3 regions of the Pseudomonas sp. LBUM1651 genome follow, and region 1 is predicted to be linked to each of the others. Evidence: predicted binding sites of a transcription regulator. Region 1 holds the regulator's gene; each other region holds the start of a gene.

Region 1 (9,745 bases):
CCGGAAAAACTTCGCGCGGCGGTGATCAATCAGGGTGGTGGTCATGCCAACCATTCGCTGTTCTGGGAAGTCATGGTACCCAACGGCGGCGGTCAGCCGGACGGCGAGCTGGCCAAGGCGATCGACGACCAACTGGGCGGTCTCGACCGTTTCAAGGAAGCGTTCACCAAAGCCGCGCTGACCCGTTTCGGCAGCGGCTGGGCCTGGCTGAGTGTGACCCCGCAAAAGACCCTGGTCGTGGAAAGCAGCGGTAACCAGGACAGTCCGTTGATGAGCGGCAATACACCCATCCTCGGCCTGGATGTCTGGGAGCACGCCTATTACCTGCAATATCAAAACCGTCGCCCGGAATACATCAACGCGTTTTACAACGTGATCAATTGGCCTGAAGTCGCTGCGCGCTATCAGGCTGCACTGGTTTAAGTCTTCTATAAAAACAATCCTGGGCTGACTATGGGCACTGAAACACTGGCGATCGTAAGTGGACGGATGTTTCGTTACGCATTGGGGTCGCTTTCACTGTTGGCGGGTATGAGCTTGTTGGTCGCCCAGGGCCTGGCGTGGCTGGATCTTGAACCAAAACTGCTACGCGCCTTACAGGGCGGTGCGATCTGCGCCTTGGGTACCGCCCTGGGCGCGGTGCCGGTGCTGGTGATTCGGCGCATGCCCCAGGCGGTCAGCGATACGCTGCTCGGCTTCGGCGCCGGGGTGATGCTCGCGGCGACGGCATTTTCGCTGATCGTCCCGGGTATTGCTGCGGCTGAAAGCCTGGGGCTGACGCCTTGGGCGGCCAGCGGGCTGATCAGTTTCGGAATCATGTTGGGTGCGTTCGTGTTGTTTCTGGTGGATCGGAAGGTGTCTGGCGCATCGCCGGAAATGCTCGTCGGCACGCTGGAACGGCCGGTCATTCCACCACGGATCTGGTTGTTCGTGTTTGCCATCATTGCCCACAACATTCCAGAAGGCATGGCGGTCGGTGTCTCGGCGGGTGGCGGCATGCCCGATGCCGACAGTCTGGCCATGGGCATTGCCTTGCAGGATGTGCCGGAAGGGCTGGTGATTGCGCTGGTCTTGGCCGGGGCAGGGATGTCGCGAGTCAAGGCGTTCCTGATCGGTGCGGCGTCAGGGTTGGTCGAGCCGGTCTTTGCGCTGTTGTGCGCCTGGCTGGTGAGCCTGGCCGAGTTGCTCTTGCCATTGGGCCTGGCACTGGCGGCCGGGGCCATGTTGTTGGTGGTGACGCATGAAGTCATTCCCGAGTCGCGCCGCCATGGTCACGACAAGCTGGCCAGCCTTGGGCTGCTGATCGGGTTTTGTTTGATGATGGTGATGGATACCGCGCTCGCCTAGGCGAGCGTTATTCGCCTTCGTCGAAGTAACGATTGATCAAGTCTGTCAGTGCATCTAGTGCTTTCTGCTCGTCTTCGCCTTCGGTACTGATATAGATTTTTGTGCCCTTGCCCGCAGCGAGCATCATCATTGCCATGATGCTTTTGCCGTCGACCGTGGATTCCGGCGTCCGTCCTACTCTGATCGTGCAGTCTTTGAACTCGCCGGCGACTCCAACGAATTTCGCAGAAGCGCGGGCATGCAGGCCCAGTTTGTTGATGATTTCGATTTCCAGAGCAGGCATCGCGATGTGAATCCTTTAGCTGAGGTCGCGGTGGCGGACCTGGACGTTCTTCAGGGATTTTTGCAGGACCTGGCCCAGACGTTCGGTCAGGTAGACGGAGCGGTGATGCCCGCCGGTGCAGCCAATGGCAATGGTGACATAAGCACGGTTGCTGGCGGCAAAGCGGGGCAGCCATTTGAGCAGGTACGTGGAGATGTCCTGGAACATCTCCTCGACGTCCGGCTGGGCCGCGAGGTACTCGGCAACCGGTTGATCAAGCCCGGACTGATCGCGTAGCTCCGGCTTCCAATAGGGGTTCGGCAGGCAGCGCACGTCGAACACCAGATCGGCATCCACTGGCATGCCCCGCTTGAATCCGAAAGACTCCACCAAAAAAGCAGTGCCGGGTTCCGGCTGGTTCAGCAGGCGCAACTTGATGGTATCGCGCAGCTGATACAGGTTCAGGTTGGTGGTATTGACCTTGAGATCGGCGAGGTCGGCAATCGGCCCGAGCAGGTTGGTTTCATCGTTGATCGCCTCGGCCAGCGAGCGATTGGCGCTGCTTAGCGGGTGACGACGGCGGGTTTCCGAAAAGCGCTTGAGCAAGGTTTCTTCGTCGGCATCCAGGTACAGGACATCGCACTGGATATGTCGGCTGCGGACTTCTGCGAGCAGTTCCGGAAAACGGGTCAGGTGACTCGGCAAGTTGCGTGCGTCGATGGAGACGGCAACCAGCGGCTGCGCAAGCTCAGTATGAATCAACGCACGTTCAGCCAGTTCCGGCAGCAACCCGGCGGGCAGGTTGTCGATACAGTAATAGCCGTTGTCCTCGAGAACATCGAGTGCGGTGCTTTTACCTGAGCCGGAACGGCCACTGACGATGATCAAACGCATGATTAGTGCCCGTTTTGCTCGTCCAGGACAACCTGATACAAGGCTTCATTGCTCGCGGCGCTGCGCAGGCGATCACGGACTTCCTTGCGATCAAGCATGCTGGCGATCTGGCGGAGCAATTCAAGGTGCGCATCGGTAGCCGCTTCCGGGACCAGCAGAACGAACAGCAGGTCAACCGGGGCGCCGTCGATGGCGTCAAAATCGATGGGAGCGTCCAGGTGCATTAAAGCACTGATGGGCGAGGTGCAACCTTTCAGCCGACAGTGGGGGATAGCGATGCCGTTACCAAAACCGGTCGAGCCAAGTTTTTCACGGGCAATCAAAGCCTCGAAGACATCTTGCATCTCCAGGGCCGGCACTTCGCGGGCGATCAGATTGGCAATTTGCTCGAGGGCTTTCTTTTTGCTGCCGCCCGGCACGTTCACGAGGGAACGGCCGGGGGTCAGGATGCTTTCAAGTCGGATCATGGGTTGGGAGTGTTAACGACCGGTCGCGCCCTGGAGGAGGCTTTGGGTCTTTTCCTTATGCTTTTTGAGTTGTTTATCCAGCTTGTCGGTCAGCGCGTCGATCGCCGCGTACATGTCGGTATGTTCCGCGTTTGCGACCACTTCATTGCCGGGAATATGCAGCGTGGCTTCGATTTTCTGCTTCAGCTTCTCGACCGTCATCGTGACTTGCACGTTGGTGATCTTGTCGAAATGCCGCTCTAATCGTTCGAGTTTTTCGCCGATGTAGGTGCGAAGCGGTTCGGTCACTTCCAGTTGGTGTCCACTGATGTTGACTTGCATACAGCTTCTCCTTCGTTGCCAGTGCATAAAGCGGTAGATCAGATGATCTACCACTGGAACGCTGTGGCGTGGCTCTACATCAACCGCTTGCGTTCGCTCGAAGGCGCGATCCCGAGGGATTCGCGGTACTTGGCGACGGTGCGGCGAGCCACCTGAATGCCTTGTGCCTCCAGTAAACCAGCGATCTTGCTGTCACTCAACGGCTTTTTCTGATTTTCCGCCGCAACCAGTTTTTTGATGATCGCGCGGATCGCCGTGGACGAGCATTCGCCGCCTTCGGAGGTGCTGACGTGGCTGGAGAAAAAGTATTTCAGCTCATATATACCCCGAGGGGTATGCATGAATTTTTGCGTGGTCACCCGGGAAATCGTCGATTCGTGCATGCCCACCGCTTCGGCGATGTCATGCAGCACCAACGGTTTCATCGCTTCGTCGCCGTATTCCAGAAAACCGCGTTGATGCTCGACGATCTGGGTGGCAACTTTCATCAGGGTTTCATTACGGCTCTGCAGGCTCTTGATGAACCAGCGGGCCTCTTGCAACTGATTGCGCATGAAGGTGTTGTCGGCACTGGTGTCGGCGCGGCGCACGAAACCGGCGTATTGGGCGTTGACCCGCAGCCGCGGTACCGATTCCTGATTAAGCTCCACCAGCCAGCGCTCGTTGTCCTTGCGCACGATCACGTCGGGAACGACGTATTCGGCTTCACTGGACTCGATCTGCGAGCCAGGGCGTGGGTTGAGGCTCTGTACCAGTTCGATGACCTGGCGCAGTTCATCTTCCTTGAGCTTCATGCGGCGCATCAGCTGGCTGTAGTCGCGGCTGCCGAGCAAGTCGATGTAGTCGGTGACCAGGCGCTTGGCCTCGGCCAGCCAAGGCGTCTTGGCGGGCAACTGGCGCAATTGCAGCAGCAGGCATTCACCGAGGTTGCGGGCGCCGATGCCGGCCGGTTCGAATTGCTGGATGCGATGCAGGACGGCTTCGATCTCGTCCAGTTCGATGTCGAGTTCCGGATCGAAGGCTTCGAGGATCTCCTCGAGGGTTTCGTCCAGGTAGCCCTGATTGTTGATGCAATCGATCAGGGTCACGGCGATCAGACGATCAGTGTCGGACATCGGCGCCAGGTTCAGTTGCCACAACAGATGGCTTTGCAGGCTTTCACCGGCCGATGTGCGGGTGGTGAAATCCCACTCGTCATCATCGTTGCTCGGCAGGCTGCTGGCGCTGGTTTGGTAGACGTCTTCCCATGCGGTGTCGACGGGCAGTTCGTTGGGAATGCGCTCGTTCCAGTCGCCCTCATCGAGGTTGTCCACCGTTGGGGCGGTTTCCTGGTAGGAGGGTTCTGAGACGTCGGCGTTGGGTTGCTGCTCGGCTTTGTCGGCCAAGGGGTCGGCGTTATCGAAGTCGTCGCCTTCTTCCTGGCGTTCGAGCATCGGATTGGACTCCAGGGCCTCCTGGATTTCCTGTTGCAGGTCCAGGGTCGACAATTGGAGCAGGCGGATGGCCTGTTGCAGCTGCGGTGTCATCGTCAGCTGCTGGCCCATTCTCAAGACTAGCGATGGTTTCATGGCAGGGGCTTAACACCTTATTCGCCGGCGCACATGCGCCATCCACTACAGGGCGCCGGAGCGCCAAACATAAGCAAATTATATGCCTGAAACTGCAACGTTTGCCTAGAGCGCTGTAACAATAAAAAACTGTTGATTTTTTATCGAGACAAGCGCTCGGCGACTAGCCAGACACCTCAGCGCTTACAGGCGGAACTCATGGCCCAGATAGACTTCTTTCACGAGGTCGTTGGCCAGGATGGTGGCCGAATCACCTTCGGCGATCAGTTGACCATCGTTGACGATGTAGGCGGTTTCGCAGATATCCAGGGTTTCACGGACGTTGTGGTCAGTGATCAGTACGCCAATGCCCTTGGCCTTGAGGTGGTAGATGATCTGCTTGATGTCGCCCACCGAAATCGGGTCCACGCCGGCGAAGGGTTCGTCGAGGAGGATGAATTTCGGACTGGTTGCCAGTGCCCGGGCGATTTCCACGCGGCGGCGTTCACCACCGGACAAGCTCATGCCGAGATTGTCGCGGATGTGGCTGATGTGGAATTCCTGCAGCAGGCTTTCCAGCTCTTTGCGACGATCGGCCTTGTCGAGTTCCTTGCGGGTCTCGAGGATGGCCATGATGTTGTCGGCGACCGAGAGTTTGCGAAAGATCGATGCTTCTTGCGGAAGATAGCCGATACCGGCCTTCGCGCGACCGTGCATCGGCTGGTGGCTGACGTCCAGATCGTCGATCAGGACGCGGCCCTGATCGGCCTGGACCAGGCCGACGATCATGTAGAAGCAGGTGGTCTTGCCGGCGCCGTTAGGGCCAAGCAGGCCGACGATCTGACCGCTGTCGATGGACAGGCTGACGTCGCGCACGACCTGACGGCTCTTGTAGCTCTTGGCCAGATGCTGAGCTTTCAGAGTTGCCATTACGGGGCCTTTTGCTCGTCGGTTTTCTTTTTCGGCTGGATCACCATGTCGATGCGCGGGCGCGACTCGGTCACGTTGGCGCCTGTGGCACGGCCGGCGCTGGCGAGCTTTTTGTTGGTGTCGTAGACGATTTTCTCGCCTTGGGTAACGTTGCCGTCCTTGTCGATGACTTTGGCGCGATCGATCAATACGACGCGGTCTTGCGAGGCGTGGTACTGGATGGTGACGCCGTAGCCCTGAACCGGCTTGGTGTCGCCAGCGGTCTGCAGCTGCTCGAAGTAGGCCAGGTTGCCCACCGAAGTCACCACGTCAATGTCACCGGCCGCGGTGCGGGTGATGGTGACCTTGTTGCCGGTAACCTTCATCGAGCCCTGGGTAATGATCACGTCGCCGGTGTAGGTGGCAACGCCGTTCTTGTCGTCCAGTTGGGCATCGTCGGCCTGAATGCGGATAGGCTGCTGTTGATCGTTCGGCAGAGCCCAGGCGCTCACGCTTCCCAGTGCTGCGCCCAGACCGAGCAAAATAGGGAGAGTTTTAACGAGCCTCATACTGTCCTCTTACGTTCGATAGCAGGTGTATCCTGCTTTCTTTCAAATACGCTTTCATTCCCTTGCCAGTCGAGACACCACCAGCGCCGTCGATTCTAACGGGTTGATCGGTCTGCGCATATTGCTGCTGCGGGAACACTGTCATGCGGGTGGTGGTAATCAGGGTCTTGCGGTTTTTCTCGTCGAAACGCGTGATGCGCACCGAGTCGATCAGTTCGACCTGGGTGCCGTCCGGATTGACTTCGCCATGTTCGCTCTGGACGTGCCAGGGGAATTGGGTGCCGCGGAACAGGTTCAGGTCCGGATTGGTCAACAACGTCACTTCGGTCGCCTTCAGGTGTTCAACCTTGTCGGACGTCATTTCGTACTGCAGTTTGCCGTCCGGCAGGTACTGCACGCTGTGGGCGTTGAGTGCGTAATAGTCGATCGCGCTTTCATCGACCGTAGCCACTGGCTTGTCGAGGAAGCGTTCCGGGCTGATGTTCCAGTAACCGACCGCCGCAAAAATCGCTGCGATGCAACCGAACACCAGGATGTTGCGAAATTTCTTGCTCAGCATAGTTGGCTCACAGGTACGCAGCGTTGGCCGCATCGAGGCGGCCCTGGGCGCGCAGGATCAATTCGCAGAATTCGCGGGCGGCACCCTCGCCACCACGGGCCTGGGTGATGCCGTGAGCGTGTTCACGCACGAAGCTGGCGGCATTGGCCACCGCCATGCCCAGGCCGACGCGGCGAATCACCGGCAGGTCCGGCAGGTCGTCACCGAGATAGGCGACCTGCTCATAGCTTAGGTTGAGTTGGGCGAGAAGTTCGTCCAGCACCACCAGTTTATCTTCGCGACCCTGATACAGGTGGGGAATGCCGAGGTTCTTCGCCCGTCGCTCGACCACCGGGGTCTTGCGGCCGCTGATGATAGCGGTCTGCACGCCGGCTGCCATCAACATCTTGATGCCCTGACCGTCGAGCGTGTTGAAGGTCTTGAATTCGCTGCCGTCTTCAAGGAAGTACAGGCGCCCGTCGGTCAGGACGCCGTCGACGTCGAATACCGCCAGTTTGATCTGTTTGCCGCGTTGCAGCAGGTCCGTGCTCATTACATTACTCCTGCACGCAGCAAGTCGTGCATGTTCAAGGCGCCGACCGGACGGTCTTCGCTGTCGACCACGACCAGCGCGTTGATTTTATGGTCTTCCATGATTTTCAGGGCCTCGGCGGCGAGCATCTCGGCGCGGGCAGTCTTGCCGTGGGCGGTCATGACCTGGTCGATCGTGGCGCTGTGAATATCGATGCTGCGATCCAGGGTACGGCGCAAATCGCCGTCGGTGAAGATCCCGGCGAGTTTGCCGTCGGCTTCCAGGATAACGGTCATGCCCAGGCCCTTGCGGGTCATTTCCATCAGCGCGTCCTTGAGCAGAGTCCCGCGCAGGACTTGCGGCAACTCCTGTCCGGCGTGCATGACGTTTTCCACTTTCAACAGCAGGCGTCGGCCCAGCGCGCCGCCGGGGTGGGAAAAGGCGAAGTCTTCAGCGGTGAAGCCGCGGGCTTCGAGCAGCGCAACGGCCAGGGCATCGCCCATGACCAGGGCGGCGGTGGTCGACGATGTCGGTGCCAGGTTCAGCGGGCAGGCTTCGTGTTCGACATGCACATTGAGATTGACCTCGGCAGCCTTGGACAGCGGTGAATCGGGGTTGCCGGTCACGCTGATCAATTTGATGCCCAGGCGTTTGATCAACGGCAGCAGGGTGACGATTTCATTGGTGGAGCCGGAGTTCGACAGGGCCAGGATGATGTCGTCGCGGGTAATCATGCCCATGTCGCCGTGGCTGGCTTCGGCCGGGTGCACGAAGAACGCTGTGGTGCCGGTGCTGGCCAGGGTGGCGGCAATCTTGTTGCCGATATGCCCTGATTTGCCCATGCCGACCACGACTACGCGGCCTTTGCTGGCCAGAATCATCTCGCAAGCGCGTACGAAATCTGCGTCGATAAGGGGCAGCAAGCCTTGTACGGCTTCCAGTTCGAGGCGGATGGTGCGTTGTGCTGATTGAATCAGGTCGCTGGATTGGCTCATGTCAGAAATCGTATAGCCTGATGAAAAGGCGGCGATTATAGCGGTAATGATCGAAACCCTCACGCAAGTTCGTCGCGCTTTGACATTCCCTGTTACCGAATCCCTCTAAATAACGCTTTTTACCGGTCAGGTTGCTCAACATGGCCAGGCTTGGCCCTTGGGCGCTTGGCCTTTGCAGTGATATAGTTCGCCGCCAGTTCGGCCTGCCCGGGAGGTATGTGCTTTCGCAAGAAAGTCAGGCGTCCGAGTGAGAGGCTGCATCGCAAGGAGTTTAGATGAGTGCCGATAACGCCTACGCGGTCGAGCTGAAGGGACTGACCTTCAAGCGCGGTGCGCGCAGCATTTTCAATAACGTCGATATCCGTATTCCGCGCGGCAAGGTCACCGGCATCATGGGGCCTTCCGGGTGTGGCAAGACCACACTGTTGCGTTTGATGGGCGCCCAATTGCGCCCGACCAAGGGTGAAGTCTGGGTCAACGGTCAGAACCTGCCGAAACTGTCGCGCAGTGATTTGTTCGATGCACGCAAGCATATGGGTGTGCTGTTTCAGAGCGGCGCGCTGTTTACCGATCTCGATGTGTTCGAGAACGTTGCCTTTCCCCTGCGCGTTCATACCGAGCTTCCGGAAGAAATGATCCGGGACATTGTCCTGCTCAAATTACAGGCCGTGGGCCTGCGTGGCGCCATCGACCTGATGCCTGACGAGCTGTCCGGCGGCATGAAGCGCCGCGTCGCGCTGGCCCGGGCGATTGCCCTCGATCCGCAGATTCTCATGTATGACGAACCTTTCGTCGGTCAGGACCCGATCGCCATGGGTGTATTGGTGCGCTTGATCCGCCTGCTCAACGATGCCCTGGGCATTACCAGCATCGTGGTCTCCCACGACCTGGCCGAGACCGCGAGCATCGCTGACTACATCTATGTGGTCGGCGAAGGCCAGGTGTTGGGGCAGGGCACGCCCGAGGAACTGATGAACTCGCAAGAGCCACGGATTCGCCAATTCATGACCGGCGAACCCGACGGCCCGGTCGCATACCACTTTCCAGCGACGGATTACCGCGCAGATCTTCTGGGGAAGCGTTGATGCGCAAGATTTCACTCATAGAACGCGTGCGCCGGTTCGGCCACGCCGGCATCGACGTGCTGGCGGTGTTCGGCCGTTCGACGATTTTCCTGTTTCATGCCTTGCTTGGCCGGGGCGGCATTGGCGGCGGTTTCGGCCTGCTGATCAAGCAACTGCATTCGGTGGGCGTGATGTCCCTGGTGATCATTGTGGTCTCCGGGGTGTTCATCGGCATGGTGCTGGCGCTGCAAGGGTTCAACATTCTGTCCAGCTACGGTTCGGAGCAGGCGGTCGGGCAGA
Region 2 (9,745 bases), 1.2 Mb from region 1:
GGACACCGCCGCCAACCACAGCTGACGCAGGGGTTCCTGGCGGCTGAAGATCAACTGGCTGCCGTTTTCGAACTTGACGGTGAGCACACCGGCCGAGCTCTCCAGGTCGATATCCAGGTCGCTCTCATCGAAAATATCCTCCAGCGATTGCTGGGTGGCATCGACCAGATCGTGGAAACGGGCTTCGGTCAAACTCATTGCGGCAACCTCAAAAAGTGTCTGTTCACGCTCAAGCGCCGCAAGATACGGGCGAGCCCCGGTGATTGCAAAGGATAACGACCAAGCACCGATATAGGTACATCAAACGCGGTCCCTGTGGGAGCGAGCCTGCTCGCGAAGGGGCCGGCACATTCAACATCATCGCTGGCTGACACACCGCCTTCGCGAGCAGGCTCGCTCCCACAAGGATTGCACGATACCGACCGGACTCGTGCGAAGCCCCGCCGGACGGGAGCCTGGTCGCATAGGCAAGCTGCCGGGTGGCCGGTATACTCCGGCGCAATTAACGCATTTTCAAGGATTTCGCCATGAAGCGCCTGATCTCTTCCCTTGCTGCGCTCGTCGCGGTTGCCTGTCTTGTGTCGGCCTGTGGTCAAAAAGGCCCGCTGTACCTGCCCGACGAAAACCAGGACCCAGCCGAGCAGGCGAAGTCCTCGCAAAAGCAGCCGTCGAAAGCACACAAGCACGACGTCTACCAATAAGGGAACGCCATGGACGCTTTTAACTACCGTGACGGTGAGCTGTTCGCGGAAGGTGTTGCCCTGTCCGCCATCGCCGAACGCTTTGGCACACCGACCTACGTCTACTCCCGCGCCCACATCGAAGCCCAGTACCTGGCGTACGCCGATGCGCTGGACGGCATGCCGCACCTGGTCTGCTTTGCGGTCAAGGCCAACTCCAACCTGGGCGTCCTGAATGTCCTGGCGCGCCTGGGCGCCGGTTTTGACATCGTCTCCCGTGGCGAGCTGGAACGCGTACTGGCCGCCGGCGGCAGCCCCGACAAGATCGTGTTCTCCGGCGTCGGCAAGACCCGTGACGACATGCGCCGCGCCCTCGAAGTCGGCGTGCACTGCTTCAACGTCGAATCCACCGACGAGCTGGAGCGCCTGCAAGTGGTCGCCGCCGAGCTGGGCGTTCGCGCGCCAATCTCGCTGCGCGTGAATCCGGACGTCGATGCCGGCACACACCCGTACATTTCCACCGGTCTCAAAGAGAACAAGTTCGGCATCGCCATTGCCGACGCCGAAGACGTGTACATTCGCGCCGCGCAACTGCCGAACCTGGAAGTAGTAGGCGTCGATTGCCACATCGGTTCGCAACTGACCACCCTGCCGCCGTTCATCGACGCCCTCGACCGCCTGCTGGGTCTGGTCGACCGCCTCGGCGATTGCGGCATATACCTGCGCCACATCGATCTCGGTGGTGGTTTGGGCGTGCGTTATCGCGACGAAGAGCCGCCACTGGCTGCCGACTACATCAAAGCCGTGCGCGAGCGTCTCGACGGTCGTGACCTGGCGCTGGTGTTCGAGCCGGGCCGCTTCATCGTCGCCAACGCCGGCGTGCTGCTGACTCAGGTCGAGTACCTCAAGCACACCGAACACAAAGATTTCGCCATCGTCGACGCGGCCATGAACGACCTGATCCGCCCGGCGCTGTATCAAGCCTGGATGGACGTCACCGCCGTGCGCCCGCGCGCTACTGCCGCTCGTGCCTACGACATCGTCGGGCCGATCTGCGAGACCGGCGACTTCCTGGCCAAGGATCGTGAATTGGCCCTGGAAGAAGGCGACCTGCTGGCTGTGCATTCGGCCGGTGCTTATGGGTTTGTCATGAGTTCCAACTACAACACCCGTGGCCGTGCCGCTGAAGTGTTGGTGGACGGTGATCAGGCAGTTGAAGTGCGTCGCCGTGAGACGGTAGCCGAGTTGTTTGCTGGCGAAAGCCTGCTGCCGGAGTAGAACCATGCTGCTGCGTTTTACCAAGATGCACGGCCTGGGCAATGACTTCATGGTCCTCGACCTGGTCAGCCAGCACGCGCACATCCTGCCCAAGCACGCCAAGCAATGGGGCGATCGGCACACCGGCATCGGTTTCGACCAGTTGCTGATCGTCGAAGCGCCGAGCAACCCGGATGTGGATTTCCGCTATCGGATCTTCAACTCCGACGGCTCCGAAGTGGAACAGTGCGGCAACGGTGCGCGCTGTTTCGCCCGTTTTGTGCTCGACAAGCGCCTGACCGCAAAACGGCAGATCCGCGTCGAAACCAAAAGTGGCATTATCGAGCTGGATATCCGCAGTGACGGCCAGATCAGCGTCGACATGGGCGCACCGCGCCTGGTGCCGGCCGACATCCCGTTCGTTGCCGACAGTCAGGCGCTGAGCTACTCGCTCGACGTCGACGGCACAGCAGTTGAACTGGCCGCCGTGTCGATGGGCAACCCGCATGCGGTGTTGCGCGTCACGGATATCAACAACGCACCGGTGCATGAACTGGGGCCGAAAATCGAACATCACCCGCGCTTCCCTGCGCGGGTCAATGTCGGTTTTCTCCAGGTCATCGACCGGAACCGCGCGCAGTTGCGCGTCTGGGAACGTGGTGCCGGGGAAACCCAGGCTTGCGGCACCGGCGCCTGCGCTGCTGCAGTGGCCGCGATCAGCCAGGGGTGGATGGATTCGCCGCTATTGATCGACCTGCCCGGCGGGCGTCTGTCCATTGCATGGGCAGGCCCAGGCCAACCGGTCTTGATGACCGGCCCGGCAGTCCGTGTTTACGAAGGACAAGTACGTCTTTGAGTGAGTCAAACCCATGACCGACAAGCCCCAGGTTCCCGCCCGACAGCCCGACGAATCCCCTTCCGAAAGCCTTGAGGCGGCGGCGATTGCCGCGTACCTGGAGGCTCATCCGGACTTCTTCGTCGAGCATGAAGAACTGCTCCCGGCGTTGCGCATCCCTCACCAGCGTGGCGACACCATCTCGCTGGTCGAGCGCCAGATGACCATCCTGCGCGACCGCAACATCGAATTGCGTCATCGCCTCTCGCACTTGATGGACGTGGCCCGCGACAACGACCGCCTCTTCGACAAGACCCGCCGCCTGATTCTCGCTTTGATGGACGCCACCAGCCTGGAAGACGTGGTGATCAGCGTCGAAGACAGCCTGCGCCAGGACTTCCAGGTGCCTTTTGTCAGCCTGATCCTGCTGGGTGATAACCCGATGCCGGTCGGCCGTTGGGTGACCCACGCCGATGCGCAAACCGCCATTGGCGGTTTGCTCTCGGAAGACAAAAGTGTCAGCGGCAGCCTGCGCGAGCATGAACTGGACTTCCTGTTCGGCGAAGAGCAGCGCAAGCAGATCGGCTCCACCGCCGTCGTCGCCATCAGCCATCAAGGCATCCACGGCGTGCTGGCCATCGCCAGCCGTGATCCGCAGCACTACAAAAGCTCGGTGGGCACGCTGTTCCTGAGCTACATCGCCGAAGTCATGGGCCGCGTGCTGCCACGGGTCAACAGCTCGCTGCGCTCGGTACGCTGATCGTGGAACGGCAACTGGACGCTTACTGCGAACACTTGCGCAGTGAGCGGCAGGTGTCGCCCCACACGCTGTACGCCTATCGCCGCGACCTCGACAAGGTGCTGGGCTGGTGCATCAAACAGAACATCGACAGCTGGGCCGCGCTGGACATTCAGCGCTTGCGCAGTCTGATCGCTCGCTTGCATTCCCAGGGTCAATCGTCCCGCAGTCTTGCGCGGCTGCTCTCGGCCGTGCGCGGGCTCTATCATTATCTGAACCGCGAAGGCCTGTGCGATCACGATCCGGCCAACGGTCTGGCGCCGCCGAAAGGCGAACGACGGCTGCCGAAAACCCTCGACACTGACCGCGCGCTGCAGCTGCTTGAGGGTGCGGTGGAGGATGACTTTCTGGCACGTCGGGATCAGGCGATTCTGGAGCTGTTCTATTCCTCGGGCTTGCGTCTGTCAGAACTGACCGGGCTCAATCTCGATCAGCTGGACCTGGCCGACGGCATGGTCCAGGTGCTCGGTAAAGGCAGCAAGACCCGACTGTTGCCAGTGGGCAAAAAGGCCCGCGAAGCATTGGCGTTGTGGTTGCCATTGCGCGCCATGACCAACCCGGCAGATGACGCAGTGTTTGTCAGTCAGCAAGGCCGACGCCTTGGCCCTCGGGCGATTCAGGTGCGGGTCAAGGCCGCCGGTGAGCGCGAACTGGGGCAAAACCTGCACCCGCACATGCTGCGACATTCCTTCGCCAGTCACTTGCTGGAATCTTCCCAAGACCTGCGAGCCGTACAGGAATTACTCGGCCACTCGGACATCAAGACCACCCAGATCTACACCCACCTGGACTTCCAGCACCTGGCGACGGTCTACGACAGCGCCCATCCACGGGCCAAACGCATTAAGGGCGATGATTCATGACGATCCATTTGATCACCTTCGACCTCGACGACACCCTGTGGGACACCGCCCCGGTGATCGTCAGCGCCGAAGCCATCCTGCGTGAATGGCTGACCGAACATGCACCGAATCTGGGCGCGGTGCCGGTGGAGCATTTGTGGACGATTCGCGAGCGCATTCTGAGCAGCGAACCGGGCCTCAAACATCGCATCAGCGCGTTACGGCGGCGAGTGCTGTTCCATGCGCTGGAAGAGGCTGGTTACGATCATGGCCAGGCGTCCGACCTGGCTGATCAGAGTTTCGAAGTGTTTCTGCATGCGCGGCATCAGCTCGAAGTATTCCCCGAAGTGGAGCCAACGCTGGAAGTTCTGGCCAAGCACTACGCGCTGGGCGTGGTCACCAACGGCAACGCCGATGTGCGCCGGTTAGGGCTGGCGGATTACTTCAAGTTTGCGTTATGCGCCGAAGACATCGGCATCGCCAAACCGGATGCGCGACTGTTTCATGAAGCGTTGCAGCGTGGCGGGGCAACGGCCGAGACGGCGGTGCATATTGGCGATCATCCCGGTGATGACATTGCCGGGGCGCAGCAGGCGGGGTTGCGGGCGATCTGGTTTAACCCGCAAGGCAAATTGTGGGAAGCGCAGCGAGCGCCTGATGCCGAAATCCGCAGTTTTACCGAGTTGCCGGCGTTGCTGGCGCGATGGAACGCCCATCAACCATCTTGATAACACAAGACTCCTGTAGGAGCCGAGCTTGCTCGCGATGAGGCCATCACATTCGACATTTATGTTGGCTGACACACCGCCATCGCGAGCAAGCTCAGCTCCTACAAGGTTGCGCCAAGCCCAAGGCTTCTATTCCTCCCATGAAAAAGCCCGCAGCGACGGCGGGCTTTTTCAGCAAGCAAGGGCAGACGCTTAGATAGGCCGGCTGCCGTACTTGTTGTCAGGCTTCTTGGGAGGATCGGCGACCACATTGGCCTCCACTTCCTGCACCTTGCCGCCCTTGGCCAGGAACTCTTCCATGGCCCGCGCGAGCGCATCGCGCTCCTTGTTTTTTGCTTCGACGCTCGGCAGCTCATCGACCGATACCGCAGCCTTGGCCTTGCCTTTGGCGGTCGGAACGGGCGTTTCACCGCCGTCGTCTTCAACGACGTCGTCCGCCGCTGCTTCCAGACCTTCTTCGGTTTCGTCGTCGCCTACTTCGAGGTCGTCGTTTTCCAGATCATCGTCGCTCATGTTCTACCTCATGACTTGCGAAAAGCAGATTAGTTATAGCCCAGCTTCACCGTCTGTCGACAGCCGCCGGAAAAATTCAATAACCACTGGTGACCAGCGGTTCATGCCCCTTCACCGTGCACGGTGGCGAGGACTTTACGGGCACCGCCATGATCACGGTGCTCGCCCAGATAAACGCCTTGCCAGGTCCCCAACGCCAGTCGGCCTGCCGAAATCGGCAAACTGAGCTGACAGCCAAGCACGCTGGCCTTGAAGTGCGCCGGGAGGTCGTCCAGGCCTTCGTCGTTATGCTCATAGCCGTCTGTTCCTTGTGGGATCAGACGATTGAAAAATCGTTCGAAGTCGCGACGTACCGCCGGATCGGCGTTCTCGTTGATGGTCAACGACGCCGAGGTATGCTGCAGCCACAAATGCAATAGACCGACCCGACACGCCTTGAGTTCAGGCAGGCCGGCGAGTAACTCGTCCGTTACCAGATGAAAGCCCCGGGGCCTCGCCCGCAGGGTAATCAGAGTCTGTTGCCACATACAGTTCTCCGCACGTTCGGGGCGCATTCTAGCGCGCTCTGGGAAAAAACAAAGGCCCTAATATTCCTTCAATCATGTAAGCCATTGGCCGCAGAAAAACGCCCGTCGTAAACGCCACTAAACGTGTACGAAAAAACCTTTCAGCAGTTCCTTCACTGACAAATTCCAGACAAAAAAATGCCCGGCAAGCCGGGCACATTTTTATGCGTGTGTTTACAAGTTGTAGCCGCGTTCGTTGTGAAGTGCCAGATCGATGCCGACAGCCTCTTCTTCTTCGGTGATACGCAGGCCCATGACGGCGTCCAGTACCTTGAGAATGATGAAGGTGACGATCGCGGTGTAGATCACCGTGAAGCCCACGCCTTTGCACTGAATCCAGACTTGTGCGGCGATGTCGGTGACGGTGCCGAAGCCACCCAGCGCCGGTGCGGCGAACACACCGGTCAGGATCGCGCCGAGGATACCGCCGATACCGTGCACACCGAAGGCGTCCAGGGAGTCGTCATAGCCGAGTTTGCGTTTCAGGGTAGTTGCGCAGAAGAAGCACACCACGCCCGCTGCCAGACCGATCACCAGAGCGCCCATCGGGCCCACGGTGCCAGCGGCCGGGGTGATGGCAACCAGACCGGCGACCACACCAGACGCGATACCCAGTGCACTTGGTTTGCCGTGGGTGATCCACTCGGCAAACATCCAGCCCAGTGCGGCAGCGGCAGTTGCGATCTGAGTCACGAGCATCGCCATACCGGCCGTGCCGTTGGCCGCTACGGCGGAACCGGCGTTGAAGCCGAACCAACCGACCCACAGCATCGCAGCGCCCATCAAGGTGTAACCGAGGTTGTGCGGTGCCATCGGGGTGGTCGGGAAGCCTTTGCGCTTGCCCAGTACCAGGCAGGCGATCAGACCGGCCACACCGGCGTTGATGTGCACCACGGTGCCGCCGGCGAAGTCCAGCACGCCCCAGTCCCACAGCAGGCCGCCGTTGCCGGACCAGACCATGTGCGCGATCGGTGCATAAACCAGAGTGAACCAGATGCCCATGAAGATCAGCATGGCGGAGAACTTCATCCGCTCGGCGAAGGCACCGACGATCAGCGCCGGGGTGATGATGGCAAAGGTCATCTGGAAGGTGATGAACACCGACTCGGGGAACAACGCCGCAGGACCGGTCAGGCTGGCTGGCGTGACACCGGCGAGGAAGGCCTTGCCCAAGCCGCCGACGAACGAGTTGAAGTTGACGACGCCTTGTTCCATGCCGGTGGTGTCGAACGCGATGCTGTAGCCATAAATGACCCACAGAACGCTGATCAGACCGGTAATGGCGAAGCACTGCATCATCACGGAAAGAATGTTTTTCGACCGAACCATACCGCCGTAGAACAGCGCGAGGCCGGGAATGGTCATGAACAGCACGAGGACTGTCGAGGTCAGCATCCAGGCGGTATCGCCGGAATTGAGGACTGGGGCCGCCACTTCGTCTGCCGCCATGGCCAGGCTGGGCATTACGAGGGACAACAGGGCTCCTAGCCCTGCGAATTTACGCAGAGTCATATTGTTTTCTCCTGGGGCGTTGGGGTTTGTGGCGGCTTAGATTGCGTCGGTATCGGTTTCGCCGGTACGGATGCGAATCGCCTGTTCCAGATTGACCACGAAGATTTTGCCGTCACCGATCTTGCCGGTGTTGGCAGCCTTGGTTATCGCCTCGATAACCCGGTCCAGATCCTTGTCGTCAATGGCGACATCGATCTTCACCTTAGGCAGGAAATCAACCACGTATTCCGCGCCGCGATACAGCTCGGTGTGACCCTTCTGCCGACCGAAGCCTTTGACTTCAGTAACGGTAATGCCCTGCACGCCGATCTCGGACAACGACTCGCGCACGTCGTCCAACTTGAACGGCTTGATGATGGCAGTGACTAGCTTCATGAAAACTCTCTCCCGAATTGGTGGACTTGCCCCAGGAAAACAAACCCGACTCAAGTCTAAGCGCAGTGCCTGGCTTTGTAACGCATCGTCGGCCTTACCTGCCCGTCCGACGCCGGCTAACCGCTCCGCACGAAACACTTCCCCGTTCCGCTTGGCGCACTGCATTCGTCACAGCGACTGCATCAGTGCATGGGTTACTACCGACTAAGCAGAAAGCTTGCCATCTCCACAAAGTTCACTGTTTTCAAGCCTTTGTCAGTCGATGACAACCACTTCGCCACAACACCCGACACATTACGCACAACGACGGTGCGATGCCGTCCATCGGCATGCGCGAAAAGCGTGCATCCCTTGCCCGCGAAAATGACTATAGACGCTGCGTGATACACTGCGCGCCATTGTTTCCAGGACATTTGCCCATGCTCGCGCCCAAAGACTTCCTCGACGCCCTGAACGGCACCGCCTCCCGCCTCTTCAGCGGCGACACCCCACTGCCGAAAAGCGAAATCGAAAGCCAGTTCAAGGCGTTGTTGCAGAGCGGCTTCAGCAAACTGGACCTGGTGAGCCGGGAAGAGTTTGATAGTCAGATGGTTGTGCTCGCACGCACCCGTGCGCGGCTGGAGAGCCTTGAGGCGAAGGTCGCGGAGCTGGAAGCGACGCTCAATCCACCGACCGAGTAACGCCCCATATCCCACTTTGAAACCCAATCCACTGTGGGAGCGAGCCTGCTCGCGATTGAAGGTCGGAACGACCTTCAGATTTACCTGTAGGAACTGCCGCAGGCTGAGATCATTTGATCTTCAGCCCCGCAAAAATCCCGGCACCTTCCTACAACAAAACCACCGCCGTCCGATTGCGCCGCAATACCTCCGGTTTCTAAGCTCACCCAATGCTGAATGTTCAGCACTGGGTTTGGCGACCCGGAACCAAGCAATGCAGCGCACATCGTTCGATATCAGGTATTTCTTACCCGATTCGAATTATGGCGGCTGTGTGTGGGAGACCTTAGGGTCTGCCGGAATTCGCTTGGCCGGTTCGCCAACCCGCACGCAGCTGCCACCCTAATTGTTTGGCGACGATAGGTGGCAGTCATCTACCAAGCGAAATTAGGGTACTGCTCGATGGACGAAAATTATCTGACACCTCACGTCTTCACCCGCCATAAACTCCACCTCCACGCCCTCCTCCTCGAAAACCAACCCTGGTTCAGCGCCCGAGACCTCGGTCGTCTCCTACGCCTCTACCTCGACGAGCGCACCGTCCGAAAACTCGACCCCGACCAACGCCAGTCCGCGCGAATGCTCATCCACGGCAGCATCGAAAACACCCTGCTAATTAGCGAATCCGGCGTCTACGCACTACTGATCTACCACTACTGCCCCGAATACCGAAGCCTGCGCGAATGGCTGACCCACGACGTAGTGCCTGCCCTGAGAGACGCCGAACAACCCAGCTCAACCGAACGCCCAATCCTGAGCCTGCTGAACTGGCCGGAAATGTCATTGAGTTTGCTGCACTGGAATAACCAGCCGTGGATTCGGTTGCAGGATGTTCCGCAAATGTTGCCGAGTAGTGAGCCACCACGAAATCCGGCAAATCACCCTTGGTGGAAAAGAGCTTCGAAGATGCTTCACCCAT
Region 3 (9,745 bases), 740 kb from region 1:
CGCAGGCTCTTGGAGTTACCGATGGACGATACGGTGATGTCGACCTGTTGACCCGGCTTGGCAAACGCCGGCAAGTCGGCACTGATCGACACCGCCGCGACGTTCTTCAACTGCACGTTGCCAGACCCTGCCGGCACCTTGATGCCGAACTGCGAAAGCATGTTGTTGAAGGTCTGCAGGGTGAACGGCGTCTGGGTCGTCTGGTCACCGGTACCGTTAAGCCCAACCACCAGGCCGTAACCGATCAATTGGTTGGAGCGCACGCCGGAAATACTGGCGATGTCCTTCAGCCGCTCGGCTTGAGCGTTGAAGGTCGCTGACAGCATCAGGGCGGCCACCATGAGGTGTTTAAGATTCAACGTAGCCACCTAGAAAGGGAACAGCGGGCTGAGGAAGAAACGGTCGAACCAGCCTGGCTGACTCGCATCGGCAAAAGCACCAGTGCCCGAGTAGGTGATGCGCGCATCGGCGACACGGGTCGACGAAACGGTGTTGTCAGTGGCGATGTCATCGGAGCGAACAAGCCCTGCAATCCGTACCAGCTCATCGCCGGTGTTGAGGGTCAGCCACTTCTCGCCGCGCACGGCGATAATGCCGTTGGGCAGCACGTCGGCGACGGTCACCGTGATCGAGCCGGTCAGGCTGTTGCTCTGACCGGACTTGCTGTCGCCCTTGGTCGCGCGATCACCTTCGTAACCGACGTCCAGGCTCAGGCTACCGCTGCCCACTGGGTCACTGGTGCTCAGGCCACCGCCGAAAAACGAGCTCAGGCCGATGTCGGTCTTGCTGTTTTTGTCTATTTGCGAGTTGGCGTTCTTGCTGGCCTGAGTGCGCTCGTTCAGGGTGATGGTGATGATGTCACCGACCCGGAACGCCTTGCGGTCGCTGTACAGGTTCTGTTCAAAACCGGCCTGATAGATCGAGCCGTTATTCGCGGCAGCCGGCAACGGCGTGCGCGGCAACACCGGGGCGTAGTAAGGATCATTGGGCTTGGGCGGCGGGGCAACGCAACCCGCGACCACAACGGCCCCACTCAGTGCCAGAACAGATACGAAGCGATTCATGACCCTACCTCACGGTGTTGCAGGCGACCTCAAGGCCGCCTCATAGACTTGATTACAGATTCTGCGTTACGAACGAGAGCATCTGGTCGGCGGTGGAGATCACCTTGGAGTTCATCTCGTAGGCGCGCTGAGTGGTGATCATGTTGACCATCTCCTCAACGGTGCTGACGTTGGAGGTTTCCAGGGTGTTCTGCAGCGTGGTGCCGAAACCGGCCAGGCCCGGCGTACCGACTTGCGGCGCGCCGCTGGCAGCGGTTTCCAGGAACAGGTTGTTACCCACCGCTTGCAGGCCGGCCGGGTTGATGAAATCGGCGGTTTGCAGGTTGCCGATCACCTGGGCAGCCGGGTTGCCGGCAACGGTAATGGACACGGTGCCATCGCGACCGACCGTGAAGGTCTGGGCGTTGTTCGGAATGACAATGGCCGGTTCCAGGGCGAAGCCGCTGGCGTTGACGATCTGGCCGGTGGAGTCCAGGTGGAACGTACCGTCACGGGTGTAGGACGTGGTGCCGTCCGGCTGCAGAATCTGGAAGAACCCACGACCGTCGATGGCCATGTCCAGCGGCTGCTCGGTGGTTTGCAGACTGCCGGCGGAGAAGTTTTTCTGGGTGCCGACAATACGCACACCGGTACCCAGTTGCAGACCCGACGGCAATTCGCTGTCCTGGGTCGACTGAGCGCCTGGCTGGCGCTTGATCTGGTACAGCAAGTCCTGGAACTCGGCACGGTCACGCTTGAAACCCGTGGTCGACACGTTGGCCAGGTTGTTGGAAATGGTGGTCAGGTTGGTGTCCTGGGCGGACAGACCTGTTTTGGCAACCCATAGAGCCGGAAGCATTCGATTCTCCTCGTGCGCCTGTTTTACGGCGCGACGTTCTGATAATTAGCTGATCTGCAAGACCCGAGCCATGGCCTGGTCGTCGTCTTTGGCGGTGTTCATCATCTTGATGTGCAGTTCGAACTGTTTGGCCAGCGCCAGTACCGAGGTCATCTCTTCCACGGCATTGACGTTGCTCGACTCTAGGAAACCGGACACCAGTTTGACGTCGGCATCGGCTTGCGCGAGCTTGCCGTCCTTGGTGTGGATCGAGCCGTCCAGGCCTTTGGTCATGTTCTTGAAGTCCGGGTTGACCAGCTTGATGCGGTCGACTTCCGCCATCACGCGAGGACCTTCGCCCATCGCACGAATGCTGATGGTGCCGTCCTCGCCAATTTCGATTTGCTGCTCGGGCGGCACGGCAATCGGTCCGCCATTGCCCAACACCGGCATACCGTTGCCGGCCCGCAGCACGCCGAGGCCGTCAACGTTCAGGCTGCCGGTACGCACGTAGCTTTCGCCACCATCAGGGTTCTGTACCGCAATCCAGCCGTTGCCAGTCACAGCGACATCGAGGTCACGACCGGTTTCCACCATCGCGCCTGGAGAGAAGTCGGTGGCCGGACGTTCGGACATGGCAAACGCGCGCGCCGGAAAGCTGTCACCGAACACCGGCATCGAACGAGCCTGCTCCAGGTCTTTCTGAAAACCGTTGGTGGAGATGTTCGCCAGGTTGTTCGCATGAGCCTTCTGCGCCAGTGCATTCTGGCTGGCGCCGGTCATTGCCACATAAAGGTACTTGTCCACACTCTTTCCTCTGCATGCCGGACGTTTGCCGCCCACCGCTGTACTGCTGAGCCATAAGCAATTTGCAGACCAACTTTTTTCTGGCGGCGCGGGGCCCGGCAAACAAAGGACTTGAGGGGTTCAGAGGGGAATGGGGGGATTGTGTCGAAGACGAAAAACCGGCGGTGTTATGCCGCTTCGCGGCAACAGCCAGCCTTGGAGGTCAACCCATCACCTGTGGCGAGGGAGCTTGCTCCCGCTGGGCTGCGAAGCAGCCCCAGAATGGCCAACCGCATTATTACAGGCGGATCGCGCAGGATGGCTTTGCGGCCGCTTCGCGCCCGAGCGGGAGCAAGCTCCCTCGCCACAAAAGTGGTCTAGCCGGGTTCTTTGCCAACCTCATACTCACGTAACTTATTAGCAATGGTCGTGTGCGAAACCCCCAACCGCTTGCCCAACTGGCGACTGCTCGGATGCTCGGAATACAAACGCTCCAGCACCGCTTTTTCAAAACGCCCGACAATCGCATCCAGCCCGCCTTCGAGGGAGAAATCGCCAAGTGGCTGACGCACGCCGTAGTCTGGCAGGCGAATGTGTTCGGCCTTGACCGTCCCGCCCTCGCACAACGAAACCGCCTGGAACAGCACGTTTTCCAGCTGCCGGACATTGCCCGGCCAATGATAATGACTGAGCCGCTCCATGGCCGCCGGCGCCAGTTTCGGCAACGGGCAACCGATCTGCCGGCTGGCCTGATCGAGGAAGTGCTCCACCAGCGGCGTCAAGCCATCCAGGCATTCGCGCAGTGGCGGGATGTGCAGCGAAAGCACGTTCAAGCGGTGATACAAATCCTGGCGGAACTCACCCCGGGCACACAATTCCGATAGATCAACCTGCGTCGCGCAGATCACTCGCACATCCAGATAAACCTCTTCATCACTGCCTACGCGACGGAAGCAACCATCCTGCAGGAAGCGCAGCAATTTCACCTGCAAGCGCGGGCTCATTTCCCCCACACCATCGAGGAACAGCGTCCCCCCCGCCGTCAGCTCCAGCAGCCCGAGCTTGCCCTCGGCCCTTGCCCCTTCGAATGCACCGGGACCGTAGCCGAACAGTTCGGTCTCGGCCATCGACTCCGGCAGACCGGCACAATTGAGCGCCATCAACGGCGACTGCCCGCGGGGACTGGCCAGGTGACAGGCTCGCGCCAACAACTCTTTACCGGTGCCGGTTTCGCCTTCTATCAATAGCGGCGCATCGAGCGGCGCCATGCGTCGGGCTTCACGCACCACGGCGGCCATCACTTTCGAACTCTGGAAGATGCTGTCGAACCCGCGCAATTCCTGTTTGCGTACGTTGTAAATGCGCTCCCCTACCCGATCGGCACGATGCAGCGTCAGCACCGCGCCGGCCATGGCCTCGCTGTCGTCATGCTCCGATTGCAGCGGCGCGATGTCGGCCAGAAACACGTCGCCTTTGACCTTGACCCGCAGCCCGTTGATCCGCGACTTGCTGGCACGCACCAGCTCCGGCAAATCGAAGTCCTCGGCGTAACGCGACAACGGAATCCCCGGCACCTCATCGACACGCACCCCAAGCAACTGCGCCGCCGCACGGTTGGCCGCGACGATCGAACCGCCCATGTCGATCGACAACACCGGAAACTCCAGGGCGCCGAGCAAGGCATTGAGCTCCATGTGCCGACGCTCGCTGGGCATCAGCCCTACACGCTTGACGCCAAAGACACCGGCAATCGATTCGAATTTCGGACGCAGCGCCTGGAACTGAATGTTGATCAGGTTCGGACAATGCAGGTAGATCGCGTTGCCATGTTCACCACCGACCTCGCCGCGAGCAACGTTGATCCCGTACTCGACCAGCAAGTTGAGAATGTCGCGCAGGATGCCGATGCGGTTCTGGCAGTGGACTTTGATACGCATATAAAGGCCCGAATCTGGAGTGATCGAGGTCCCTTGCGAGGATTTTTCTGCGCAGGGGCCAACTTAGTCGTCAAGATTATGTGACACATGTGAGCCTTTTCAAACCCGAAAATCTCAAGCGCTGCGCCATACCCGCTTTTACGTAACGAAAACTTTACGAAAAACGACGAATTTTCCTACGTGCCACGGCTTTCACGTGCTGCAACATCGCAATTCCTGAGGTATTTCTAGGTCCATAGCAGGACATAACAAGAACGAAATCCCCTAGCAGGAGAGCAGCATGAAGCAGACGCAATACGTGGCTCGCGAGCCCGATGCGCAAGGTTTTATCGACTACCCCGCCGAAGAACACGCGGTGTGGAACACGCTGATCACTCGCCAACTGAAAGTGATCGAAGGGCGTGCGTGCCAGGAATACCTGGACGGTATCGAAAAACTCGGTCTGCCCCACGACCGCATTCCGCAACTCGGTGAAATCAACAAGGTGCTCGGTGAAACCACCGGCTGGCAAGTTGCCCGGGTCCCCGCACTGATTCCTTTCCAGACCTTTTTCGAATTGCTGGCGAACAAGCAGTTCCCGGTAGCAACGTTTATTCGTACCCGCGAAGAGCTGGATTACCTGCAAGAGCCGGACATTTTCCACGAGATCTTTGGCCACTGTCCGCTGCTGACCAACCCCTGGTTCGCTGAATTCACCCACACCTACGGCAAACTCGGCCTACAGGCTTCCAAGGAAGAACGCGTGTACCTGGCGCGTCTGTACTGGATGACCATCGAGTTCGGCCTGGTCGATACCCCGCAAGGCCAACGCATCTATGGCGGCGGCATTCTCTCCTCGCCGAAAGAAACCGTTTACTGCCTGTCGGACGAACCTGAGCATCAGCCGTTCGATCCACTGGAATGCATGCGTACGCCGTATCGCATCGACATCCTGCAACCGCTGTACTTTGTCCTGCCGAACCTCAAGCGTCTGTTCGATCTTGCCCACGAAGACATCATGGGCATGGTCAAGCAAGGCATGCAGCTGGGCTTGCACGCACCGAAATTTCCGCCCAAACCAAAAGCCGCGTGATCCGTAGCTTTTAGAATCAAGTGAGCCTGTCAGGAACCAACGCTTTGGTTTAGCGTGGTGACACTGACGGCCGATTTCCAATCATTCGATTTCAGGAACACATCATGTCCACATTGAACCAAGCCCATTGCGAAGCCTGCCGTGCCGACGCCCCTCAGGTCAGCGACGAAGAACTGCCGATCCTGATCAAGCAGATCCCTGACTGGAACATCGAAGTTCGCGACAGCATCATGCAGCTGGAAAAGGTTTTCCTGTTCAAGAACTTCAAGCACGCCCTGGCGTTCACCAACGCGGTCGGGGAAATTTCCGAGGCCGAAGGTCACCACCCGGGCCTGCTGACCGAATGGGGCAAAGTCACCGTGACCTGGTGGAGCCACTCCATCAAGGGCCTGCACCGCAACGATTTCATCATGGCCGCGCGCACTGACGAAGTGGCCAAGGACGCCGAGGGCCGCAAATAATGCATTTCGACGCCATCGGCCGGGTGCCCGGCGACCCGATTCTCGGCCTGATGGAGGCCTATGCTCAGGACCCCAACCCGCGCAAATTCGACCTTGGCGTGGGCGTCTATAAAGATGCCTTTGGCCTGACGCCGATTCCCCAGGCCGTGAAGCTCGCCGAGCAGCGCCTGGTGGATCGTCAGACCACCAAAACCTACATCGGTGGTCACGGCGAACCAGCGTTCGGCAAAGTTATCAATGAGCTGGTGCTCGGCGCCGATTCTGCGTTGATCGCCGAACAACGGGCCGGCGTCACCCAGACGCCAGGCGGCACCGGTGCGTTGCGCTTGAGCGCGGACTTCATCGCCCAGTGTCTGCCGGGGCGCGGCGTGTGGCTGAGCAACCCGACCTGGCCGATTCACGAAACCATTTTCGCCACGGCCGGGGTCAAGGTTAATCATTACCCTTATGTCGGCAGCGATAACCGCCTCGATGTTGAAGCGATGCTGGCGGCGCTCAATGAAGCGCCGAAGGGCGATGTGGTTTTGTTGCACGCCTGCTGCCACAACCCGACCGGGTTCGATCTGTCTCATGACGACTGGCGTCGCGTGCTGGACGTGGTGCGCAATCGCGATCTGGTGCCGCTGATCGACTTCGCCTATCAGGGCTTTGGCGATGGGTTGGAACAGGATGCCTGGTCGACCCGATTGTTCGCTGACGCGTTGCCGGAAGTGCTGATCACCAGTTCCTGCTCGAAGAACTTCGGTCTATACCGGGACCGCACGGGGGCGCTGATTGTCTGTGCGAAGACCGCTGAGAAACTGGTGGATATTCGCAGCCAACTGGCCAACATAGCCCGCAACCTGTGGTCGACGCCGCCGGATCACGGTGCCGCTGTAGTGGCGACGATCCTTGGCGATCCGGAGCTGAAAAGTCTCTGGGCCGACGAAGTGGAAGCCATGCGCTTGCGTATCGCGCAACTGCGCAGCGGTCTGGTTGAAGCCCTTGAGCCTCATGGCTTGCGCGAGCGCTTTGCGCACATCGGCGTGCAACGCGGGATGTTTTCCTACACTGGTTTGACGCCGGATCAGGTCAAACAGCTGCGTGATCACCACAGCGTTTACATGGTCGGCACTGGACGGGCGAATGTGGCGGGGATTGATGCGACGCGCCTGGATCTACTGGCACAAGCCATCGCCGACGTCTGCAAATAATCGCAATGGCGGGCTCCCTTGTGGCGAGGGGGCATGCCCCCGTTGGGCTGCGCAGCAGCCCCACATGCGGCTGCCGATGACTGTCGGGTAAAACGGCGGCCGCTTCGCGACCGAACGGGGGCAAGCCCCCTCGCCACAGTGGGCATGCGCTGCTCCTGTAGACCTGTCTAGACAATCCCATCCGTCGCAACAAATGGATATAAAAGTCTATTTGTCATTTCTGCTGCTGTATCCTTCCCAGGCTTTTTTTAAAAGCGCGGATCTACCAGATCTATCAACAGACTTTGCGAGGAGCGCGAAACATGCACGAGATCCCTAATCTCCCCTTCCCAAGCCTGCACGAAACTGAGCAGACAACCCCGCAGCAAGCCGGCGCCCAACAGCCCGAGCCGAAAGAAGCCACTAAACGCCGCCAGGCCGACAGCGAAGACTGAAACACCCGCAATGCCAGACCGTGTGGAAAGCGCTAACATGCGCTTTCCACACCGCCTGAACCCTTGAGTTGCACACTATGACCGATGACTTCAGTGAGACCCAGGCCAGCGTTCTGATCGGCACCGCCGAGAAAATGATCGAGATCTGGAATCGCCTTTCCCCCGAGAAACAAGCCGCGTTACTCGCCCGATTCGGCACCGAAGAAAATGCCCTGGCCGCCCTGGTCACCACGCACCTGCTCGCTCCCGCCAAGCCCTGAAACACCCCCGCCCGGCAAATAGTTTTACTTTTCCACACCCGCGGCCTCTCGCGCCGCTATCATAAGCAGCCTATCTATCCTGCTTTCCCGTGGACCTTTACCCATGTCTGAAAACCAGCGCCCCCTGGCGGTCACGCTGCAAGTCGTTTCCATCGTTCTCTTTACCTTTATCGGCTACCTCAATATCGGCATTCCCCTGGCCGTGTTGCCGGGCTACGTCCACAGCGAACTCGGCTTCGGCGCGGTGATCGCCGGGCTGGTGATCAGCGTGCAATACCTGGCCACTCTGCTCAGCCGTCCTTACGCCGGGAAAATCATCGATAACAAGGGCAGCAAACTGGCGGTGATGTATGGCCTTGCCGGTTGCGGTTTGAGCGGTGTGTTCATGCTGGTTTCGGCCTGGACGCAAAGTCTGCCGATGTTGAGTCTGATCAGCCTGCTGATCGGTCGTCTGGTGCTTGGCAGCGCGGAAAGCCTGGTGGGTTCCGGTTCGATTGGCTGGGGCATCGGCCGGGTCGGTGCGGCGAACACGGCAAAAGTCATCTCCTGGAACGGCATCGCCAGTTATGGCGCCCTGGCCGTCGGCGCACCGCTGGGTGTGTTTTTGGTGAGCCAGTTGGGTTTGTGGAGCATGGGCGTCAGCATCGTGTTGCTGGCCGTGCTGGGCCTGGCGCTGGCCTGGCCGAAGACCGCCGCGCCCATTGTGGTCGGTGAACGTTTGCCGTTCATGCATGTGCTGGGCCGGGTGCTGCCGCATGGTTGCGGTCTGGCGCTGGGCTCCATCGGTTTCGGCACCATCGCGACCTTCATCACGCTGTATTACGCCACGCAACACTGGGACAACGCGGTGTTGTGCCTGAGCCTGTTCGGCGCCAGCTTCATCGGCGCGCGACTGCTGTTCGGTAACCTGATCAACCGTCTCGGCGGCTTTCGAGTGGCGATTGCCTGTCTGTCGGTGGAAACCCTCGGACTGTTGCTGCTTTGGCTGGCGCCGGATGCTCACTGGGCATTGGCCGGTGCAGCGTTGAGCGGCTTCGGCTTCTCGCTGGTGTTCCCGGCGCTGGGTGTGGAAGCGGTCAATCTGGTGCCAGCGTCGAGCCGTGGTGCGGCGGTCGGGGCGTATTCACTGTTCATCGATTTGTCGCTGGGGATTACCGGGCCGTTGGCGGGTGCGATTGCGGCGGGCTTTGGTTTTGCTTCGATCTTCCTGTTTGCCGCCCTCGCCGCTCTGAGCGGTTTGGCACTGAGCGTTTACTTGTTCCGGCAGGCGCCGAAATACCGTGAAGAAAGAGACGCTCGCTAGAAATCCACTTTGCCGCGCCCGGCCTTGATGCTGCCGCGCTTGGTCTTGGATTCGAGTCGACGCTTTTTCGAGCCGAGGGTCGGTTTGGTCGGACGACGTTTCTTTTCGACCTTGGTGGCGCTGAGGATCAACTCGGTCAGCCGCTCCAGCGCATCGGCGCGATTGGCTTCCTGCGTCCGGTACTGCTGGGCCTTGATGATCAACACCCCTTCGCTGGTGATGCGACTGTCCCGCAACGCCAGCAGCCGCTCCTTATAGAACTCGGGCAAGGACGAGGCCGGAATGTCGAAGCGCAGGTGCACGGCGCTGGAGACCTTGTTGACGTTCTGCCCACCGGCGCCCTGGGCGCGAATGGCCGTCAACTCGATCTCGGCATCCGGCAGATGCACGTTGTTGGAAATCACCAGCATGGAAAAAC

What was found. The regulator sigma-54, encoded in region 1, starts transcription at its own class of promoters, with help from an activator protein. The targets are predictions, from matches to a motif close to ANTGGCATNNANNTTGCTNT.
Positions count from the first base shown of each region.
Region 2: glnK (P-II family nitrogen regulator) is a predicted target of sigma-54. The motif match lies at 8,313-8,332, and genes of this name have one in related genera.
Region 3: ACA066_RS07725 (flagellar basal body rod protein FlgF) is a predicted target of sigma-54. The motif match lies at 2,743-2,762, and genes of this name have one in related genera.

Region 1 is NZ_CP166805.1:930,751-940,495, forward strand. It holds gene ACA066_RS04195 (superoxide dismutase) at 1-423, shown strand, start outside; gene ACA066_RS04200 (ZIP family metal transporter) at 454-1,347, shown strand; gene ACA066_RS04205 (HPr family phosphocarrier protein) at 1,355-1,630, opposite strand; gene rapZ (RNase adapter RapZ) at 1,646-2,503, opposite strand; gene ptsN (PTS IIA-like nitrogen regulatory protein PtsN) at 2,506-2,970, opposite strand; gene hpf (ribosome hibernation-promoting factor, HPF/YfiA family) at 2,983-3,291, opposite strand; gene ACA066_RS04225 (RNA polymerase factor sigma-54) at 3,366-4,859, opposite strand; gene lptB (LPS export ABC transporter ATP-binding protein) at 5,043-5,768, opposite strand; gene lptA (lipopolysaccharide transport periplasmic protein LptA) at 5,768-6,316, opposite strand; gene lptC (LPS export ABC transporter periplasmic protein LptC) at 6,303-6,875, opposite strand; gene ACA066_RS04245 (KdsC family phosphatase) at 6,883-7,407, opposite strand; gene ACA066_RS04250 (KpsF/GutQ family sugar-phosphate isomerase) at 7,407-8,381, opposite strand; gene ACA066_RS04255 (ATP-binding cassette domain-containing protein) at 8,657-9,466, shown strand; gene mlaE (lipid asymmetry maintenance ABC transporter permease subunit MlaE) at 9,466-9,745, shown strand, end outside.
Region 2 is NZ_CP166805.1:5,991,651-6,001,395, forward strand. It holds gene cyaY (iron donor protein CyaY) at 1-198, opposite strand, end outside; gene lptM (LPS translocon maturation chaperone LptM) at 528-701, shown strand; gene lysA (diaminopimelate decarboxylase) at 711-1,958, shown strand; gene dapF (diaminopimelate epimerase) at 1,963-2,793, shown strand; gene ACA066_RS28130 (DUF484 family protein) at 2,807-3,532, shown strand; gene xerC (tyrosine recombinase XerC) at 3,535-4,434, shown strand; gene ACA066_RS28140 (HAD family hydrolase) at 4,431-5,141, shown strand; gene sutA (dormancy-specific transcriptional regulator SutA) at 5,334-5,654, opposite strand; gene ACA066_RS28150 (secondary thiamine-phosphate synthase enzyme YjbQ) at 5,756-6,181, opposite strand; gene ACA066_RS28155 (ammonium transporter) at 6,395-7,732, opposite strand; gene glnK (P-II family nitrogen regulator) at 7,769-8,107, opposite strand; gene ACA066_RS28165 (accessory factor UbiK family protein) at 8,527-8,787, shown strand; gene ACA066_RS28170 (BRO-N domain-containing protein) at 9,229-9,745, shown strand, end outside.
Region 3 is NZ_CP166805.1:1,666,195-1,675,939, reverse strand. It holds gene ACA066_RS07740 (flagellar basal body P-ring protein FlgI) at 1-341, opposite strand, end outside; gene flgH (flagellar basal body L-ring protein FlgH) at 369-1,064, opposite strand; gene flgG (flagellar basal-body rod protein FlgG) at 1,117-1,902, opposite strand; gene ACA066_RS07725 (flagellar basal body rod protein FlgF) at 1,948-2,688, opposite strand; gene ACA066_RS07720 (sigma-54-dependent transcriptional regulator) at 3,045-4,604, opposite strand; gene phhA (phenylalanine 4-monooxygenase) at 4,885-5,676, shown strand; gene ACA066_RS07710 (4a-hydroxytetrahydrobiopterin dehydratase) at 5,781-6,137, shown strand; gene ACA066_RS07705 (amino acid aminotransferase) at 6,137-7,330, shown strand; gene ACA066_RS07700 (hypothetical protein) at 7,633-7,764, shown strand; gene ACA066_RS07695 (hypothetical protein) at 7,842-8,024, shown strand; gene ACA066_RS07690 (MFS transporter) at 8,128-9,327, shown strand; gene arfB (alternative ribosome rescue aminoacyl-tRNA hydrolase ArfB) at 9,324-9,737, opposite strand.